DNA from 3 places in the Nocardia sp. CA-145437 genome. Region 2 is predicted to be linked to each of the others. Evidence: riboswitches for the same ligand, from Rfam matches in the RefSeq annotation. Region 2 holds a riboswitch; each other region holds the start of a gene.
What was found. Region 2 has a riboswitch for cobalamin ahead of ACQPYY_RS23400 (FecCD family ABC transporter permease). Riboswitches for the same ligand answer to the same signal wherever they lie in the genome.
Positions count from the first base shown of each region.

Region 1: linked by a shared signal. The riboswitch ahead of cobN (cobaltochelatase subunit CobN) and the one ahead of ACQPYY_RS23400 (FecCD family ABC transporter permease) in region 2 are both predicted to bind cobalamin.
Region 3: linked by a shared signal. The riboswitch ahead of ACQPYY_RS07480 (CbtB domain-containing protein) and the one ahead of ACQPYY_RS23400 (FecCD family ABC transporter permease) in region 2 are both predicted to bind cobalamin.

Region 1 covers NZ_CP191204.1:3,997,557-4,004,488, reverse strand. Annotated here, with positions in the region: gene ACQPYY_RS18610 (DUF6345 domain-containing protein) at 1-248, shown strand, start outside; gene cobG (precorrin-3B synthase) at 403-1,602, opposite strand; gene ACQPYY_RS18600 (hypothetical protein) at 1,795-2,025, opposite strand; adenosylcobalamin-variant (AdoCbl-variant) riboswitch at 2,252-2,323, shown strand; gene cobN (cobaltochelatase subunit CobN) at 2,369-6,004, shown strand; gene ACQPYY_RS18590 (hypothetical protein) at 6,311-6,850, shown strand; gene ACQPYY_RS18585 (PPOX class F420-dependent oxidoreductase) at 6,926-6,932, opposite strand, start outside.
Region 2 covers NZ_CP191204.1:5,012,719-5,019,650, forward strand. Annotated here, with positions in the region: gene hypF (carbamoyltransferase HypF) at 1-1,118, shown strand, start outside; gene ACQPYY_RS23380 (DUF2567 domain-containing protein) at 1,140-1,850, opposite strand; gene ACQPYY_RS23385 (hypothetical protein) at 1,850-2,065, opposite strand; gene bioB (biotin synthase BioB) at 2,207-3,244, opposite strand; gene ACQPYY_RS23395 (TetR/AcrR family transcriptional regulator C-terminal domain-containing protein) at 3,355-3,939, shown strand; cobalamin riboswitch at 4,023-4,156, shown strand; gene ACQPYY_RS23400 (FecCD family ABC transporter permease) at 4,191-5,222, shown strand; gene ACQPYY_RS23405 (ABC transporter ATP-binding protein) at 5,219-6,193, shown strand; gene ACQPYY_RS23410 (ABC transporter substrate-binding protein) at 6,292-6,932, shown strand, end outside.
Region 3 covers NZ_CP191204.1:1,722,881-1,729,812, reverse strand. Annotated here, with positions in the region: gene ACQPYY_RS07490 (short-chain fatty acyl-CoA regulator family protein) at 1-1,001, shown strand, start outside; gene metE (5-methyltetrahydropteroyltriglutamate--homocysteine S-methyltransferase) at 1,067-3,331, opposite strand; cobalamin riboswitch at 3,463-3,671, opposite strand; cobalamin riboswitch at 3,842-3,968, shown strand; gene ACQPYY_RS07480 (CbtB domain-containing protein) at 4,009-4,224, shown strand; gene ACQPYY_RS07475 (CbtA family protein) at 4,247-5,053, shown strand; gene ACQPYY_RS07470 (histidine phosphatase family protein) at 5,050-5,622, shown strand; gene ACQPYY_RS07465 (LppP/LprE family lipoprotein) at 5,650-6,252, opposite strand; gene ACQPYY_RS07460 (Lrp/AsnC family transcriptional regulator) at 6,338-6,823, shown strand.

The sequences.
Region 1 (6,932 bases), 1.0 Mb from region 2:
CGATCCTGAGCGCCGAGCAGGTCCACCCGCCCACCACGGACGACACCGACGCCTGCACGGCCCTGACCGAGGCGACCGCCGCCCGCGCCGAATGCCTCGGCGGCCGTGCCCGTCTCGCCGTCGTCCCCGACTCCCGCGAGATCGGCTACCGCTACGACCGCGACGACGCGGCCCTCGTCGCCCGCCAGACGATCGAGATCACCGGCGGCCGCTTCCGGATCCGCGACATCGTCGAGGTCACTGTCTGAGGACGCACCGAGCCGCCGCATGCCCTGCCGGGACTCGTCAGGAGAACAGCCGAAGGCGCGCGGCCGCCTCGAGTTCCGCGGTGGCGTGACGGGAGGACGAGGCATCCCGCTCGCACCGTGCGCTCCGCCTGATCCCGCCGGTTCGGTCCCTCGGCTAGTCGGCGGGGATGATGCGGTAGCCGTCGGCGGTGGCGATGACGTCGGTGACCGCGCCCTTCGGGCGGCCGCAGCGGCGGTCGCAGCCGGACCAGTGCTGACGGCCGGCGACCACCACGTCGGCGGCGTCGAGACCGTCGCGGGCGAAACCCGGTGCGCCCGTGGGGAGCACGCGGGCGGAGTCGACGGCCTCGGCGACGTCGGCGCGGACGTCGGTGAGGGACTTCGCGCAGCCGGGCATGCCCGCGCAGGCGCTGACCTGGAGCCACGGGGACGCGGTGTCGAAGATCAAGCCCATGGGAGCCAGCACTCGGACCACCTGTTCGGCGGGCCATTCGTCGAGGTCGGCGAGGATCAGGCTGCGCCACGGGGTGACGATGATCGGGCATTCGACGGCGGCGAGGAATTCGGCCGTGCGGGCGGGGAGGGAGCCGAGGCGCACGCCCGCGCCGAGGGCCACCCGGCCGTCGGACTGGGTCATCCAACCGATCGGAAGGTCCTGGGGGCCGGGCGGTTCCAGGAGATCGCCGGCGACGTCGAGGTCGGGGTGGGCGGTGTGGAGGCGGTCGGTCAGCCGGGCCGCGCCGTCGGGGATCTCGTGCAAGCGCCAGTGGCCGTCGCGGAGGTCGAGGAAGCCGTCCGCGGCGGCGAGCATGAGGTCGACCGCGGCGTCGGTGGGCAGGCGGAGGCCGGAGTCCTTGCCCGCCAACAGGAGTGCGCAGGTGCGCTCGTCGAGCGCGTGCACGCCGATGTCGCCGCCCAGGCCGCTGACATCGCCGCGGCCGTCGTCGAGGGTGAACAGGACCCGGCCGGGCAGGTCGGCGTAGCGCGGCTGTGCGCGCAGTCCTTCGTCGAGAGCCGGAACCAGGGGATGCACATCGGTCCAGCCGCCGACGCGTCCCGACAGCGGCGAGGCGATGATGTTGCGCACCCGCTCGTGGGTGGCGCTGGGCAGCAGTCCGGCCGCGGTGAGCCGTTCGGTGAGCGCGGCCGCGTCGCGGACCTGCCGGAACTGGATGTTCCCGCGCGAGGTGAGCTCGATGTTCCCGTCGCCGAGGTCGGCGGCCGCTGCCGCGAGGGCCTGGAGCTGGGTGGGGGAGAGGAGTCCGCCGGGCACCCGGATACGGGCGAGGGGACCGTCGGCTGCTTCGTGCAGGCGCAGCACGCCCGGGCAGGAGTCGGGATCGGTTCGCGTCATGACGCCACCCAGCGTACGGAGGATGCCGAGGCCGGGCACGGCCGCCCGGGGGTCGGGTTCACTCGGTCACTATCTACATTTGGAGATATTGCAATCAAAATATGTGTTCCGGTGTGGCGGGGACAAAGAAAAGACTCCGGGACGGGGGAGTCTCGGAGTGGGGTTGCCGGATCGGTCGATTCGCCGGGCGGTTCAGCCCGCGCGGTGCGGTTCGATGGCCGCCGGCGCCCCGCGGCGGCGGGCGAAAGCGGGCGTCGTTTCCCAGGTGTCGTTGAGCAGGCTGGGGACATTGTGGTGGTCGGCGTGGTCGCGGTGCACGGTGGTGCTCATGACCGTGAGGCCGAACAGGATGGTCGACGCGCAGATGATCCCGGCGATGAGCGCCCACTGCGAGTGACCGGTGCCGGCGGCCGTGAGAGCCATGGCCAGCGTCGCGAAGGCAACCAGTACGCAAAAGTATCCCGACCAGGCAGCAAAGCGGTTCCGCCTGACCCATCCTGGAGTGAGTGGCATACCGGCAGCGTACGCGCCGACCGGTCGGTTCCGCAGGGGTGCGAGCCAGGATTGGCCGCACTGTGATCGGTGCCCGCCGGCGCCGACGCGGGCGCGATATCGGGCCCGCGACGGCGGCGCGATAGCATCGGCGAGCTCGTCGAACGGAAGAAAGCCGGTGCAATTCCGGTGCGGTCGCGCCACTGTGACAGTCAGACCTTCCCGGCGAGCGCCGAACCGTGCTGGGCGCGTCACCCTAGGAAGGCCGAGACCCTTGATCCTGTTGCTGTCCACCTCCGACACCGATCTGCTGAGCGCGCGCGCCAGCGGCGCCGCCTACCGGCTGGCCAATCCGGCCCGGCTGCTGCCGGACGACCTGCCGGTCCTGCTGAACGGTGTGTCGCTGGTGATCGTGCGTGTGCTGGGCGGGAAGCGGGCCTGGGAGGAGGGCCTCGAGACGGTGCGCGCCAGCGGAATTCCGATGGTCGCCCTCGGCGGTGAGATCGCGCCCGACGCCGAGCTGATGGAGTGCTCGACCGTGCCCGGCGGCGTCGCGGCCGACGCCCACAACTACCTGGCCGCGGGCGGCCCGCGAAACCTGCTGCAGCTGCACCACTTCCTGTCCGACACGGTGCTGCTCACCGGCGAGGGGTTCGAGCCGCCGGTCGAGATGCCGAGCTGGGGTGAGCTGGAACGGCACGCCTGCCCGGTTCCGGACGACGCGCCGACCGTGGCCGTGGTCTACTACCGCGCCCAGCACTTGGCCGGGAACACCGCCTACATCGACGCGCTGTGCACCGCCATCGAGGCCAAGGGCGCTCGCGCGCTGCCGATCTACTGCGCCTCGCTGCGTACCGCGGAGCCGGAGCTGCTCGCCACGCTCGGCGCCGCCGACGCTCTGGTGGTGACGGTGCTGGCGGCGGGCGGCACCAAGCCCGCGACCGCCTCGGCCGGCGGCGACGACGAGGCCTGGGACGTGGGCGCGCTCGCGGACCTGGATGTGCCGATCCTGCAGGGCTTGTGCCTGACCAGCGGGCGTGAGCAGTGGGAGGCCAATGACGACGGCCTGTCGCCGCTGGATGTCGCCACCCAGGTGGCGGTGCCGGAGTTCGACGGCCGCATCATCACGGTCCCGTTCTCGTTCAAGGAGTTCGACGCCGACGGGCTGTCGTCGTATGTGCCCGACGCCGAGCGCGCGGCCCGGGTGGCGGGTATCGCGGTGCGCTACGCGCGGCTGCGCCACATTCCGGTCGAGCGCAAGAAGGTCGCGATCGTGCTGTCGGCGTACCCGACCAAGCATGCCCGCATCGGCAATGCCGTCGGCCTGGACACCCCCGCCAGCGCCATCCGGCTGCTCACCGAGATGCGCGAGGCCGGTTACGACCTCGGCGCGCCCGGCGAGATCCCGGGCCTGGAGGCCGCGGACGGCGACGCCCTGATCCACGCGCTCATCGCCGCCGGCGGGCAGGACCCGGACTGGCTGAGCCAGGAACAGCTGGAGGGCAACCCGATTCGCATCGGCGCGGACCTCTACACCGGCTGGTTCGAGACCCTGCCGGAGGACCTGCGCGAGGCGGTCGTCGAGGCGTGGGGCCCGCCGCCGGGTGAGCTGTACGTGGACCGCTCCGCCGACCCGAAGGGCGAGATCGTCATCGCCGCCTTGCGTTTCGGCAATGTGGTGCTGATCGTGCAGCCGCCGCGCGGTTTCGGTGAGAACCCGGTCGCCATCTACCACGACCCGGACCTGCCGCCGAGCCACCACTACCTGGCCGCCTACCGCTGGCTGGCCGTCGCGGAGGGCTTCGCCGCCGACGCCGTGGTGCACCTGGGCAAGCACGGCAACCTGGAGTGGCTGCCCGGCAAGACCCTCGGCATGTCCGCCTCCTGCGGCACCGATGCCGCCCTCGGCGATCTGCCGCTGATCTACCCGTTCCTGGTCAACGACCCGGGCGAGGGCACCCAGGCCAAGCGCCGCGCCCACGCCACCCTGGTCGACCACCTGATCCCGCCCATGGCGCGCGCCGAGACCTACGGCGACATCTCGCGGCTCGAGCAGCTGCTCGACGAGCACGCCAATATCTCCGCGCTCGACCCGGCCAAGCTGCCCGCCATCCGCCAGCAGATCTGGACGCTCATGCGCGCGGCCAAGATGGACCACGACCTCGGGCTCACCGAACGCCCGGACGAAGAGGTCTTCGACGACATGCTGCTGCACGTCGACGGCTGGCTGTGCGAGATCAAGGACGTGCAGATCCGCGACGGCCTGCACGTGCTCGGCCAGGCCCCGGCGGGGGAGGCCGAGGTCGACCTGGTGCTGGCCATGCTGCGCGCCCGCCAGCTGTGGGGCGGCGAGGTCAATGTGCCCGGTCTGCGAGAGGCGCTGGGGCTCAGCGAATCCGGTGACGAGAAGCGCGAGCGGGTGGACGCCTTCGAGCAGCTGGCGCGCGAACTGGTCTCGGGCATGCTGGAAGTCGACTGGGACGTCGACGCCATCGACGCGGTGACCGAGGGCGTGTTCGGCGGGGAGGCGGCCGTGGCCGCGGGCCTCACCGATGTCGCCGCGCGCCTGGCCGAGACGCGCCGGGTGCTGGGCTTCGCCGCCACCGAGGTGGTGCCGCGGTTGCGGCAGACCGGTGTCGAGGTGGCTCGCATCCTGCACGCGCTGAATGGCGGTTTCATTCCGGCCGGACCGAGTGGTTCGCCGCTGCGCGGTCTGATCAACGTGCTGCCCACCGGCCGCAACTTCTACTCCGTCGACCCGAAGGCGGTGCCGTCGCGGCTGGCGTGGGAAACCGGTCAGGCCATGGCGGATTCGCTGCTGGCCCGCTATCTGGCCGACCACGGCGAGTACCCGCGGTCGGTGGGCCTGTCGGTGTGGGGCACTTCGGCCATGCGCACCTCCGGCGACGATATCGCCGAGGTGTTCGCGCTGCTGGGCGTGCGGCCGGTGTGGGACGAGGCCAGCCGCCGCGTCACCCGCCTGGAAGCCATCACGCTCGAGGAGCTGGGCCGTCCGCGCATCGACGTGACCGTGCGGATCAGCGGCTTCTTCCGCGACGCCTTCCCGCACGTGCTGGCGCTGCTCGACGACGCGGTGCGCCTGGCCGCCGGACTCGACGAGCCCGCCGACCGGAACTACGTGCGCGCCCACGCCCAGGCCGACCTGGCCGAGCACGGCGACGAACGCCGCGCCACCACACGCATTTTCGGCTCCAAGCCCGGCACCTACGGGGCGGGCCTGCTGCAGCTCATCGACTCCAAGAGCTGGCGCACCGACGACGACCTGGCCCGGGTGTACACCGCGTGGGGCGGATTCGCCTACGGTCGCGACCTCGACGGCGCGCCCGCCGCCGACGACATGCGGACCGCGTACAAGCGAATCGCGGTGGCGGCCAAGAACACCGACACCCGCGAACACGACATCGCCGACTCCGACGACTACTTCCAGTATCACGGCGGCATGGTGGCCGCGGTGCGCGCGTTCACCGGGTCGAACCCCGAGGCGTACATCGGCGACAGCACCCGCCCGGACGCGGTCCGCACCCGCACCCTGTCGGAGGAGACCACCCGGGTGTTCCGGGCGCGCGTGGTGAACCCGCGCTGGATCGAGGCCATGCGCCGGCACGGCTACAAGGGCGCCTTCGAGATGGCCGCCACCGTCGACTACCTGTTCGGTTACGACGCCACCACCAATGTGGTCGCCGACTGGATGTACGAAAAGCTGGCCGAGTCCTACGTTTTCGACGAGACCAACCGCAAGTTCATGGAGCAGTCCAATCCCTGGGCGCTGCACGGGATCGCGGAACGTTTGCTGGAGGCGGCGGAGCGGAAGCTGTGGGAGCAGCCCGACACCGCCACCCTGGACCGGCTGCGGCAGGTCTACCTGGAGACCGAAGGCGAACTGGAGTAGGCGATTTCGCGTACCCGGACCGGGGTGGCCCGCAGGACAGCAGCGGACAACCCCGGTACAGGGGGGTTCCCACCGCCGGTTCGTAAGAGGAGTATGAGAATCGGACCCGGCGTCGGGCTCGGGGAAGCGGCGGGGCCTCCGGTGATATGCGAGTCATATTGCCGGACCGAATAATTCGAAGTGGGGAATCCCCGATTCGCAGCGGTCCGGGTGTGTGCGTCCGAGTCGTGTCTCACGGCGTCCCATGATGGTACGGACGTTTATTCGGTCATGCGGTGAATCGGTCCCTCGACGTAGGGAACCATCATGAGAATCGCCAAGATCGCCGCTACCGCTCTGCTGTCCGTCGCCGCGCTGTGCGTGGCCACGGTGACCGCTCACGGCGAACCCGCTGTCGCGGCACCGGGAATCAGCGGGGTGGACCGGGGTGTCGACTACTCCATCTCCCTGGCCCAGGACCGCAGCGCGGTCACCACCACGCTGGCCTCGGGCCATTTCGAGCTCGCCGGCGGCGCGGTGAACATCATCGCGCCCTCGGGGGCGACCCTCGCGGCGCTGCCGCTGGTCTACCAGGCCGCCGACCGCACCGTCACCGTCGTCCCCGAGGTGAACGCCGACGCGACCGAATTGACGGTGCGACCGGCGAATCCGGCCGATGTCGCCGCACCCAACGGTGATGTCGTCGCCTTGCAGACCGTGGCCAATGCCGGATCGGTCGTCGCCGGGGCGCTCATCGGCTGTGTGGTCGGGGCTGTGATCGGCGTCTGGTTCTTCCTGGTCGGCGCCGTGATCGGTTGCGGTGTCGGCGGTTTGATCGGCGCGATCATCGCGAACGACCAGCCGTGATCGACCGATCCGGAAGCAGGTAGCGCGAAACCACGTCGCCGGACCGGTCGGTTCGGCGACGTGGCGTGAATTCGCTTATGCC
Region 2 (6,932 bases):
AGGTCGGGCGGCCGCTGACGCCACTGGTCGCCTACGGCGCCGAACTCAAGACGACGGTGGCCCTGTCCGCCGGTTCCCGGGTCTTCCTCAGCCAGCACATCGGCGACCTGAAGAACGACGAAACCTTTGCCTCGCACCGTAAGACGGCGGCGCACCTGGCATCGCTCTACGATCTGCGGCCCGCCGCAGGCGTTTACGACATGCACCCGCAGTTCCGCACCAGCAGTTCCCACGAAGGCATCGGTGAGCCGGGCGAGCCCGTGTTCGTCCAGCACCATCATGCCCATATGGCCGCGTGTATGGCGGAGAATCGGCTCACCGGGCAGGCCATCGGTGTGGTGTTCGACGGGGCCGGCTACGGCACCGACGGCGCCATCTGGGGCGGGGAATTCCTGGTGGGCGGTTTCGACAAGGTCGAGCGGGCAACCCATCTGCGGCGTCTGGCACTGATCGGCGGCGACCGCGCGGTCCACGAACCGATCCGGACCGCGGTGTCGGTCGCCGTGGACACGTTCGGCGATATCGATACCGCCGTCAAGGCCTTCCCGGCGCTCGGTCGGCTCGAGCAGGAGCGTCGGCAGGTGTATTCGACAATGCGGGCGCGAGGCATCAACTCCCCCGAAGTGTCGAGCATGGGCCGGCTCTTCGACGCAGTGGCCGCCCTCCTGGATATCTGCTCATACGCCGAGTACGAAGCCCAGGGCCCGATCGAGTTGGAGGGCCTGCTCGAGCGCAACCTCGACATGGCCGATGGATACGAATTCGACTACACCACAACCGAAGTCGACTTCAGACCTGTCATCCGCGCCATCGCCGAAGACCTGGCCGCCGACCTACCCCTCCCCGAGATCAGCCGCCGATTCCACTCGAGTGTCGTCACCATGGTCCGCCGCCGGTGCCACGACATCTCCCGCCGAACCGGCATCCGCCGGGTGGTGCTCTCCGGCGGCGTCTTCCTCAACGAATTCCTCCAGATCAACTGCCTGACAACGCTCACCCGCGACGACTTCGAGGTCCACACCCACCGCCAAGTCCCCCCGAACGACGGCGGTCTGGCCCTGGGCCAACTGCTGGTCGCCGACTACCGGCACACCATCGGAAACGGCCGCCCGGGGTAATTCAGGCACCGCACTACGTGGTCAGCGGGGGGCGTCGGTTTCGGGGGCTTCGAAGGGGACGACCGGGCCGCGGGGTGCGAGAGGCTGGGGCGCAGCGGAATTGCCGGGGTACGGGCCGTAGAGGATGGCGGAACCGTATGGGGGCGGGGCGATGACGGCCGGTTCGGGACGCGGGCCGCCGAAGGGCAGATATTCGCCGGTGCCCAGATCGTCGGAGGTGCTCAAGGCGGCCAGCAGGAGGATCACGACGGCGGCGGCGAGCGGCTGGGCGATGAGGGCTGCCCAACCCTCCACGGAGGGAGCGAATTCCACGATGGTGTGAATGGGCGGGTGGGTCGGCCGGACGTGACGCTGTTCGGCCACCGCCTCGCCGACCACCTTGGTGAGGAACGCGCCGACCGCGGAACCGAGGATGATGCCGGTCAGCAGGACCGGGCCCCGCACCCGCCGCCAGCGCCAGGCCGCGACCGTGCCGAGCACCCCGAGCACGATGCCGATCAGCACGTAGATGGCGAGCGCGTCGAAACGGTGCAGGCTCTCACCGGTCAGGGCGGTGCCGCGGTCGGGTTCGACCACCAGCAGTTGTTCCGCCGGAGCGAGATACGCCCAGGCCACCCCGGCCAGGGCGCTCACCGCGGCGAGCGCGGCACACACCGCCGCCGCCGCACGCACTTCCCGCATCAATACCTCGACGCGTAGTCCGCCCGGCTCGGCGGCGAATGTGGCTGCCACTAGCGGTGTTCCAGGCTCGTGGAGTCGAGCACCCCGTGGCGCGAGCACTTGGCCCACCAGCCGTCGGGGCTGACCTGCACGATCATGCGGCGACCGCATTGCTCACAGAAGCGCGGCGGCTCCAGGCCCAGGGCCGCAGCGGGGGGTACCGGATCGTCCAGCCCCGGCACGACTCGCTTGCCCGTGAAAGGGTTGTAGCGCTCCTCGATGTCCACGACCACCTCGATGGATCCTTCGCGTATCGAACTCGGCGGGTAGATCAGGTCCAGGGGACAGTCGGCCCCCGTACCCCTACCGTACGAGACGGGTTCGGGGCCTATGCCCCGAACCCCCTTTTTTATCTCAGTGGTTTTCGCTCAGAGGGTTTCGTTGAGCGCCTTGATCGGCATCTTCAGCTCGCCGAGCAGATCGATGTCGGACTCGGCCGGGCGGCCCAGGGTGGTCAGGTAGTTGCCGACGATGACGGCGTTGATGCCGCCCAGGATGCCCTGCTTGGCGCCCAGGTCGCCGAGGGTGATCTCGCGGCCGCCGGCGAAACGCAGGATGGTGCGCGGCATGGCGAGGCGGAAGGCGGCGACGGCGCGCAGCGCGTCGGCGGCCGGGAGCACCTCGAGGTCACCGAAGGGGGTGCCCGGGCGCGGGTTGAGGAAGTTCAGCGGCACCTCGTCGGGCTCCAGCGAGGCCAGGTCGGCCGCGAATTCCGCACGCTGCTCCAGGGATTCGCCCATGCCGAGGATGCCGCCGCAGCAGACCTCCATACCGGCCTCGCGCACCATGCGCAGGGTCTCCCAGCGCTCGTCGTAGGTGTGGGTGGTGACCACGTTCGGGAAGTGCGAGCGCGCGGTCTCCAGGTTGTGGTTGTAGCGGTGCACGCCCATGGCGGCCAGCTGGTCCACCTGCTCCTGGTTCAGCATGCCCAGCGAGCAGGCGACCTGGATGTCGACCTCGTTGCGGATGGCCTCGACGCCGGCGGCGACCTGCGCCATCAGGCGCTCGTCCGGACCGCGCACCGCGGCCACGATGCAGAACTCGGTGGCGCCGGTCTTGGCGGTCTGCTTGGCCGCCTCCACCAGCGAGGGGATGTCGAGCCAGGCGGCGCGCACGGGCGACTGGAAAAGGCCGGACTGCGAACAGAAGTGGCAGTCCTCGGGGCAACCGCCGGTCTTGAGCGAGATGATGCCCTCGACCTCGACCTCGGGGCCGCACCACTTCATGCGGACGTCGTGCGCCAGGCCGAGCAGCTCCTCGAGCCGCTCGTCGCCGAGCCGCAGGACCGCGAGGGTCTGCTCCTGGGTCAGGCCGACGCCGCGCTCGAGCACCTGCTCGCGAGCGATGGCGAGAATGTCATCGCCTGCGTTGGTACCGGCTTCGGTGGTGACGGCTACCTGGGTCATGTCCGCGGGAATCCCTTCGTCCGGCCGTGTGACCGAGCAACTTGAACGGTGTTCAGGGTAGGCTAGCAGCCCGGAACGTGAGCCGGAACACGAGAGGGTCGGAATCTTCAGTGCAACTCCATCGCACGGACGTGGTCGACGGGGCCATCGCCATTCTCGACCAGTACGGGCTGGCGGATCTCACCATGCGCCGCCTGGCCACCTCGCTGCACGTCCAACCCGGTGCGCTGTACTGGCACTTCCCCAACAAACAGGCGCTGCTCGGCGCGGTCGCCGACCGCATTCTCGCGCCCATGGACGAACCGGTCCGGGCCGAGGAATGGTCCAAGCAGATGGCCGAACTCGCGCACCGGCTGCGCGAGAGCCTGCTCGCCTACCGCGACGGGGCCGAACTGGTCTCGGCCACCTACGCGTCCCGCCTCACCACCAGCAAGGGCCGGGAACGACTGGCCAGCGCCGCGATTCGCGCGGGCATGACGCGCGAGGAGGCCGAACTGGCCGCCTACACGCTGCTGTACTACGTGCTCGGGCAGACGGTGGACGAGCAGTCGCGCATCCAGATGGATTCCGCGGGCGCGCTCACCGAGGAGAACTCGCCGCTGTACGACATGCCCGACGCCACCGCGCGATTCGACTTCGGGTTGCAGCTGTTCGTGAGCGGCGTGCGACATCTGCTCGGTTCGCGAATCCGCTGATACGCGCGATCGACCGCGAATCGAGTTTCGGCGCGGGCGGATCGGGGCCGGACCCCGGGATGTACCGACCAGTCGGAACCGGCGAAGGTTCCGGACGGTAGGGTTCCCCTCGTCGATATCGGCGGGTGCGGGAATCCGGTGGGAATCCGGAGCGGTCGCGCCACTGTGAGCACCGGATCCCGGTGCGAGTCAGACCTCCCCCGCCGCGCAACACTCTGGAGAGGCCGCGTCATGCCCGAGGAGCTACCGCGATGAGCCGCGCGCGGACCTCGCTCGCCCTGCCCGTCATGGGGGCGCTGCTGGTCGTGGCCATGATCGTCGCGACGGGCTTCGGCGCGGAGACGATCCCGGTGCGCGAGGTGCTCGGAGTCCTGCGCGACCGGCTGACCGGGACCGCGCACAGCGATCTGGGGCTCGACACCATCGTGTGGCAATTGCGGGTGCCGCGAACCGTTCTCGCCGCCATCGTCGGCGCGGGCCTGGCGGTCGCCGGGGCGGCCATGCAGACCCTGGTCCGCAATCCCCTCGCCGACCCCTACCTGCTGGGCGTCTCCTCGGGCGCGGGCGTCGGCGCGGCGGCGGTCATCACCTCCGGGGTGTTCGCCGGAGCCGGACTCTGGGCGCTCTCGGCGGGCGCGCTCGCCGGGGCCTTCGCCGCCGCGGCCGCGGTCTTCCTCATCGCCGTGGCCCAAGGCGGCCTCACGCCACTGCGTCTCGTGCTCACCGGCACGGTGCTGGGCTCGGCCTTCGCCGCCTTCAGCAGCTACCTGATCTTCCGCAGCAGTGACCCGTCCGCCGCGCAGTCGGTGCTGTTCTGGCTGCTCGGCAGCCTCTCCGGCGCGGACTGGACCCGAATCCTGTTGCCCGGCTGCGTGGTCGCGGCCTGCCTGACGGCCCTGCTGCTCGCCGCCAACTGGCTCGACGCGCTGAACCTGGGCCCGGACACGGCCGCTTCCATCGGAGTTCCGGTGCGCGAGTTGCGCATCGCTCTCTTCGTCCTGCTCGCGGTCCTGGTCGGCGTCCTGGTCGCGGTCTCCGGCGGCATCGGCTTCGTCGGCCTGGTGGTCCCGCACGCCGCCCGCCTGCTGGTCGGGCCGCGCCACCGCGTCCTACTGCCCGCGAGCGCCCTGTGCGGCGCCACCTTCCTGGTCGTCGCCGACGCCGCCACCCGAGTCCTGGTCCGCCCCACCGAGATCCCGGTCGGCGTCCTCACCGGACTCATCGGAGCCCCCGCCTTCCTGCTCCTCATGGGCCGCCGCACCTACCGATTCGGCACCGCATGAGGCCCGGCCACCCGGACAACGCCGCTCCGGAGACCTCCGAGGCCATCGCCGCAGCGGACCGCCGCGACGCGCTCACGACGAGCGGGCCGAGCAGCCGCGACCTCCCGGCCCCGAATGCCCTGGCGCCACGACAGCGCCGGCGTGGGTGGCGGAACAGCGCGATGCGGCGACACCACCCGGCCGCGGAGAGCCCCGGCGCGCTCCAGGTGTCAGCGCTGGCCTGCGCGGCGGGGCGACGCACGGTTGTCACGGACGTCGACTTCACGGTGTCACCGGGCGAAACGGTGGGAATCGTCGGGCCGAACGGTGCGGGCAAGACCACGCTGTTGCGGACGCTGGCGGGTTTGATCACGCCCGCCGCGGGCGAGGTCGTGGTGGATGGCCGTCCGGTGCACCAGGTTTCGGCCCGGGAGCGGGCCCGGCTGGTGGGTCTGGTCGGGCAGGACGAGGTGCCGCCCACCGATCTGCTGGTCGGTGAGCTGGTGGCACTGGGCCGAACGCCGTATCTGCCGCCGTGGGGTGCGGGCGGCCCGGGCGAACGGGCGGCCGTCGAACGGGCATTGCGCCAGGTGGATCTGGCCGGGTTCGAGGCGCGCGCGGTGGGGCGGTTGTCGGGCGGCGAACGGCAGCGGGTGCTGCTGGCGCGGGCGCTGGCGCAGGACACGCCGGTGCTGCTGCTGGACGAGCCGACCAATCATCTGGACATCACCCATCAGCTCGAATTGCTGGCGCTGACCAGGGAATTGGCGCGGACCGTGGTGATGAGCCTGCACGATCTCACCCTCGCGGACCGGTTCTGCGATCGGGTGCTGGTGCTGGACGCGGGCCGGGCGCGCCCCCTGGAACCTCCCGGCGCGGCGCTGCGCCCCGAAGTACTCGCCGAGGTGTTCGGCGTACTGGCACGCCGGGTGCCCGACCCGGACTCGGGCGGCACGCACCTCGTGATCACCGGACGAAAGGCGAACTCGTGAACAAGATCCCGGCACGCACCATCCGGACCGATGCGGCACACGCGGCGCGAGGGGTTCGTCACGACCGGGCGGGCGGCGACCGGCGCCGGACTTCGGCCGTGGTCGCCCGCGGCGCCCGGCGAGCGCTCGCGGTGGCGGCCGTCGCCGGGGCTCTCGCCGCGTGCGGGTCGCCGCAGGCCGCGACCGGCAATCTGACGGTGCGCAATTGCGGTGTGGACCAGCAGTTTCCGTCGCCCGCCCAGCGGATGTTCGTCAACGACGGGAATCTGATCTCCATGGTGCTCGCGCTGGGGGCGGCGGAGCAGACCGTCGCGGTATCGAGCCTGAAGCGGGACGCCGACACGCTGCGCAAGCATTACGGGGACGGAGTCGATCGGCTGAATTCGGTCGCGCCGGACTATCCCTCGCGGGAGACGGTACTCGCGCAGCGGCCGGACGTGATGGTGGCGGGCTGGAACTACGGGTACTCGGAGTCGGCGAATCTGACGCCGGAATCGTTGCGGGCGGCCGGGGTCGCGCCGTACGTGCTCACCGAGAGCTGCCGCCGGCCCGGCGGCGAGCGGGGCGTGGTGGACGCCTGGACCGCGCTGCGCACGGATCTGACCGCGCTGGGCGCGATCACGGGGCGCGCGGACCAGGCCGCGCGGGTCACCGGGGATCTGGATCGCCGACTGTCCACGCTGCTCGCCGCGCCGCAGCCGGAGCGGCGGCCGACGGTGTTCCTGTTCGACAGCGCCTC
Region 3 (6,932 bases), 3.3 Mb from region 2:
TGCCGTACGAGGACGTCCGCGACTACTTCTACGACCGGCGCAACCACATCCCGGAACTCGACACCGCGGCCGAGCAGCTGTTCGACCGCAATGGCCTGAGTCTGGGCGGACTCGACCTGCAGCTGACCCGGTTGCTGCGCGAACAGCACGGCATCGCGGTCCTCATCCGCACCGACGATCCCAGCGATCCGGGCCCCAAACGGGTTTTCGACCCCGACAGCCGCGTGCTGACCCTGGCGCGGCGGCTCACCGCCGGTCAGCGCGCCTTCCAATTGGCCACGCAGCTCGCGTTTCTCACCCAGGCCGAGGTGATCGCCGATCTGATCGACGCGACCGACACCATGCCCGAGAATTCGCGCGGCCTGCTGCGCACCGGGCTCGCCAACTATTTCGCCGGAGCCCTGATCCTGCCCTACACCCGCTTCTGGGACGCGGCCGAATCCCTGCGCTACGACATCGAACTGCTGGCCGCCACCTTCGAGGTCGGCTTCGAGACCGTCTGCCACCGCCTGTCGACCCTGCAGCGGCCCGGCAAGCGCGGGGTGCCGTTCTTCTTCGTGCGCACCGATCGCGCCGGGAACATCTCGAAACGCCAGTCCGCCACCGCGTTCCACTTCTCCCGGGTGGGCGGCAGCTGCCCGCTGTGGGTGGTGCACGACGCGTTCTCCACACCGGGCAGCATCCGCACCCAGATCGCCCGCATGCCCGACGGCCGCAACTACCTGTGGCTGGCGCGCACCACCGACGAGAAGACGCCCGGATACCTGTCCCCCACCCGGGATTTCGCCATCGGGCTGGGCTGCGACCTGACCTACGCGGACAAGCTGGTGTATTCGCACGCCCTGCCCGTCGACGACCCGCGCACGGCGGTGCCGATCGGCGCGGGCTGCAAGGTCTGCGAGCGCACCGACTGCGCACAGCGCGCGTTCCCGCAGCTGGGACGCCCGATCCGGGTGGACGACAACAGTTCCCGGACCATTCCTTACGCGCCGATCATCTGACCGGACGGCCGGGGCGCACCGCGTTCGTTCGCATGGACCACGGCGCGGCGCGCCCCGGTTCTCGGCTACCGCAACGCGTGCGCGGCGGCCACGAGATTGCGCAGCGACTCGGTCACCTCGACGGTGCCCCGCGTCTTGAGACCGCAGTCGGGGTTGACCCAGAGCCGGTCGGCCGGAACCGCTTTCAGTGCCCGGGCCAGCGCCTCCTCGATCTCCCGGACGCCGGGCACGCGCGGCGAGTGGATGTCGTACACGCCCGGCCCCACACCCAGGTCGAAGCCCGCCGCGGTGAGGTCGTCGAGCACCTCCATGTGTGAGCGCGCCGCCTCGATCGAGGTGACGTCGGCGTCCAATCCCGCTATCGCGCCGATGATCTCACCGAATTCCGAATAGCAGAGGTGGGTGTGGATCTGGGTGCCGTCGGCGACCCCGGAGGTCGCCAGCCGGAACGCCGCCACCGCCCATTCCAGGTATGCGGGCTGATCGGCGCGGCGCAGCGGCAGCAGCTCCCGCAGGGCCGGTTCGTCCACCTGGATGATGGCGGTCCCGGCCGCCTCCAGGTCCACCGTCTCGTCCCGGATCGCCAGCGCGAGCTGGCGCGCGGTGGCGGCGAGCGGCTGGTCGTCACGGACGTAGGACCACGCCAGGATGGTGACCGGCCCGGTGAGCATGCCCTTGACCGGTTTGCCGGTCAGCGACTGCGCGTAGGTGATCCAGTCGACGGTCATGGCCGCCGGTCGGGCCACGTCGCCGAACAGGATCGGCGGTCGCACGCACCGGGTGCCGTAGGACTGCACCCACCCGTTCGCGGTGGCCGCGAAACCGTCCAGCTGCTCGGCGAAGTACTGCACCATGTCATTGCGTTCGGGCTCGCCGTGCACCAGCACATCGAGACCGATCTCCTCTTGCAGCGCAATGACTTCGGCGATCTCGGCGCGCATGCGAGCGTCGTACTCGGCCCGGTCGATCTCGCCGCGGCGCAGGGCGGCGCGCGCCACCCGGATGCGGCCGGTCTGCGGGTAGGAACCGATGGTCGTGGTCGGCAGCGGCGGCAGGTCCAGCCGCTCCCGCTGCGACCGCCGTCGCTCCGCCGCGGGCGCCCGGCGCACGGCCGCCGCGTCCAGTGCGGCCAGCCGGTCACGCACCGCCGGGTCGCGCAGTCGCGCGTCGGATCGCCGGTCCAGCACCGCCGTTCGCGCGATCTCCAGCCGCTCCACGGCCGCGTCCTGCCCCTCATGCAGGACGGTGGCCAGCAGCCGGATCTCGGCGATCTTCTCGGTCCCGAACGCCAGCCAGGACCGCAGGCGCGGCTCCAGCTCCGGCTCGGCGGCGAGGCTGTACGGAACATGCAGCAGCGAGCAGGAACTCGACACCGCCACCGGGGCGCCACCTGCGGCGAGCGCGGCCAGCCCGGTCAGCGCCCGATCGGGATCGGTGCGCCACACGTTGTACCCGTCGACGACGCCCGCGACGAGCAACGTCCCGGAAAGCCGCTGCGCCGCGGCGATATCCGCGTCTCCACCCGACACCAGATCGACGGCGAGGCCCTCGATCCCGGAGTCCGCCAGCGCCGGCAGCGCCGCGCCCAGCCGGCCGAAGTACGAGGCCACCAGCAGATCGGGCCGCGCGGAGACCGAGGCCAGCCGCTGATACGCCGAACGCACCAGCGCCAGTTCGGTGTCCGTCAGGTCGGTGACCAGCACCGGCTCGTCGAGCTGTACCCAGCGCGCGCCCGCGGCCGCCAGCAGGCCCAGCAGCCGCTCGTACAGCGGCAGCAGGTCGGGCAGCCGATCCAGCAGCTCGCTGCCGTCCACCGACTTGGCCAGCTTCAGGAAGGTGACCGGTCCGATGATGACCGGCCGGGCCGGAATGCCCAGTGCCAGGGCCTCTTCCAGTTCGGCGAGCGGCTTGTCCGGGTGCAGGTCGAACCGGGTCGAGGCCGAGAGCTCGGGCACCAGATAGTGGTAGTTGGTGTCGAACCACTTGGTCATCTCGAGCGGCGCGATATCGGCGGTGCCGCGGGCGGCCGCGAAGTAGCGGTCCAGTTCGTCGGCGATGCCGTGCACCCGTTCCGGCAGCGCGCCCAGCAGCACCGCGGTGTCGAGCATCTGGTCGTAGTAGGAGAAGGTGCCCACCGGAACCGAGTCCAGTCCGGCGGCGTGCACCGCCAGGAGTTGCGTGGCGCGCAGGCCACCGGCGAGGCCGTGGAGCGCGGCGGCGTCGATCCGCCCCGCCCAGTACGCCTCGATCGCGCGTTTCAGTTCCCGGTTCGGTCCGATGCGGGGCAGCCCCAGCACCGTGGCGGTGAAAGTGTTGTCAGGGTTCAACATTGATGAACTCCACGGTCAGCAGTGATGACCGCCGCCCAATATGAGCGCACGCTGACGGAGCCCATGCATCGACCGTGCCCGGATCCGATCGGCGTAGCGCCCAGTCCACGAGGCGACGACCGCCGGATACGGCGTATCCGGCACGACGGGCAGGTCTTCGGACTCATGGGCATCGACCCGATACTCGGGCCGGCCCCGGCACGAGACCGAGGCGGACCTACCGGCCGTCGCTTCCCAGGCATGCGCCCAGTGCTGATGACGGCGTTCGTTCCCATTCACCGCTGCGGGACAGTCCCGGATTCCCACCGGGTTCCCTCTCACCCGGCGGCGCGCGAGCGCGGCGGCGGGCTTCGACGCCGTCGAATGGGTCAGGGGCTCCTCGACTCCACCTCCGGCGAACCAGTTGTGTTGGCGAATATAGCCCAGCGACAGCGCGATCCCCGCACGCGCGGCGTCGTCCCATCAGGTGGTCGACCCGGGCAGGCGGATTGACCAGCGGCGATGCGCTTTCGTATGGTTGATCGACGATGTCATGAGGAATCCGGTGCAATGCCGGAACGGTCGCGCCACTGTGAGCAGCCCGGTCTCCCCGCGAGACGGATGCGAGTCAGACCCTCACATCGTCGGTTCGATCGGCAACGGGGACGCGGAATCCCCCTGACTCAAAGGAGTCCTTCGTGGCTACCTCTTTCGCTCCTCGCTCCGGTCTCGGCAGCGGTGCGCTCGCGATCCCGTCCACCGCCCTGTGGCTGGTCGGCACCACCCTGCTGGCCCTGCTGGCCATCTACTTCATCGGCATCGATCAGGGTGCGGTGTCGGTGTTCGGCAGCGACATGCACGTGCACGAGTTCGTGCACGACGGCCGCCATTTCCTCGGTTTCCCCTGCCACTAGCACCGGGAATCGAGTAACCACAATGGAAAAGCGAATCATCGGCCGAGGAGTCCTGCTGGGGGCGCTCGGCGGAGCGCTGGCGTTCGTCTTCGCCCGGATCCTGTCCGAGCCGATCATCGACCGCGCCATCGCCTACGAGGGCGGCCGCGACGACGCGCAGATGGCGCTCGACAAGGCCGCCGGCAAGCCCATGGACATGGACCACGGGGCCGAGCTGTTCACCCGGGCACAGCAGCAGAATGTCGGTCTGGGCTTCGGCGTGATCGTGTTCGGCGCGGCGCTGGGCGCGCTGTTCGCGGTCGTCTACTTCCTGGCGCTGCGCAAGGCCGGGAAGATCTCGCCGCGGAATCTGGCGCTGCTGGTGTCGGGAGGCATGTTCCTGGCGCTGTACGCGGTGCCGTTCCTGAAGTACCCGGCCAACCCGCCGTCGGTCGGGAATCCGGACACCATCGAGGAGCGCACGGCCCTGTACGTGGGCCTGATCGCGATCACCGCGGTCGCGCTGGTGGCCGCGATCTGGCTGGGCCGCAGGCTCACCGCGCGCCTGGACAATTGGACCGCGTCGGTCGCCGCCGCGGCGGGATTCGTGGTGGTGATGGGCGCTCTGCTGGCACTGTTGCCGTCGTTCTCCGAAGCGCCGGAGCCGCTGCAGGACGCGTCGGGCACGATCGTCTTCCCGGGCTTCCCCGCCGACGACCTGTACCACTTCCGGCTGTACGCGTTCGCCGCCCAGCTCATGGTGTGGGCGGTCATCGGGGTCGGCTTCGCCTGGCTGGCGCCGCGTCTGCTCGGGGACCGCTCCCCGGCCGCGCCCGCCGTGGCGGCATGAGCGCGGTCACCCGTCTGACCCTGGTGACGCACGCGATCACCGATGCCGTGCAGTCCGCCCGCTTCCCGGCCGACGAACCGCTCAACCCGCTCGGGTCGCGGTCGGTCGAGCAGGCGGGCGGGCTGCCCGGCCCGGGGCCCGCGACGGTGCTCCACGCACCGGAGCTGCGGGCCGAACAGACCTGTCGGGCCCTGGGATTCACCGGGGCCCCGGAGCCCGCGCTGCGCGATCTGGACCACGGCGACTGGGCCGGGAAGGCGATGGACGACCTCGCACCCGAGCAGCTCATGGGCTGGCTCACCGATCCGGGCTTCCGCGATCACGGCGGCGAATCGATCACCGGGTTGATCGACCGCGTCGGCGACTGGCTGCACGGCCTGGCCGGGCGCGGCGACCGGATCGTCGCGGTGACGCACCCCGCGATCGTCCGGGCCGCGGTCCTGCGCACCCTGAACGCTCCCCCGCAGTCGTTCTGGCGCCTCGACATTCCGCCGCTGAGCGCCACCACCCTGAACCACCGCGCCCCGGCGTGGACGCTGCGCGCGACCGCGCTCGAGTTGGCGTCCTGAATCAGCCCGAGCCGGCGTCCTGAACCGTCAGGCGTGCGGCGGGAACTGGCCGTCCGCTGTCACCTTGGTGCCGTTGAGGGTGAAGGTGACGACGCTGGGACCGCCCTGCGGGCAGCACATCGGATCACTTCCGTTGAGCCAGCGGTAGGTCAGCGACAGCGAGTTCCGTGTCTTGCCGGTGACCTGCGTGTACATGTACGGGTCCGAGGTGGCGGTGCCGAGGTAGGTGCCGCCGGTGAAGAACAGCACGTGCGTATACGGGTGATTGGTGTTGGAGTTCACCATCATCCACGAGAGCACACCGTCACAGCCCGAGGCCAGCTCCACCTCCCCCGCCTGACCGGTCTGCCAGCCGCCCACCGGCGGCGGGGACAGCCGCGCGATGGCGGCCCGGGCCAGATCGGAGTTGATGTCGAAGCACAGCCCGTGCCCGCTCCCGGCGGGTGCGGTGCCCGGCTGCTGCGGCGCGGGACTCCCCGCCGCGGTGGTGGCCGGGCCGCCGGGGAGGGTCGCCACCGGACCGGCGGGACTGGTCGTCACCGGGCCGGTCGACGACCCCGGATCGCACGCGGTGGTCACCGCCACCACGGCGGCCGCCATCGCGAGCAGAGCCGCTGACCTGTTCTTCATGAGTCCTCCCCGAGCACGTGTCACGCCCTCATCATCGGCCGCGTGAGCAGCGGCGTTATCGAGAACCGCTGTGCGAGAATGCGGCATGAGCATCAAGATCGACGCGCTCGATTCCGCGCTGCTCCGGGAACTGGCGGCCGATCCGCGGGTGCCGATCCTGGAATTGGCGCAACGGCTCGGGATCGCGCGGAACACCGTGCAGGCGCGGATGAAACGGCTGGAGGCGGCCGGGGTGGTCCGGGGGTATCCGCCGGACGTGGATCTCGAGGCCATCGGTTTCGCGGTGCACGCATTCCTCGGCATCGAACTGGACCAGAACAAGATGAACGACATCGTGGAGTCGTTGCGCGCGTTCCCGAACGTGCTCGAGGTGCACGCCACCACCGGGCGCGGCGACCTGCTGGTCCGGGTGGCGGCCCGGTCACAGCCGGATCTGCTCGGCGTCATCCAGCGGGTGCACGCCATCACCGGCGTCAAGCACACCGAGACCATGCTGGCGCTGGCGACGCCCATCGAATACCGGTCGCTGCCGCTCGTCGAGCATCTGACCAGTCACCCGGCCCCCGACTGACCAGAATGCTGCGCAGGTCACAGTGTTCCAGATCACTTTTGAGCAGTCTGATCAACTTTTCGCGCGACTGTTGACACAGATCACCCTTCACGGCAGATTTCGCAGCACC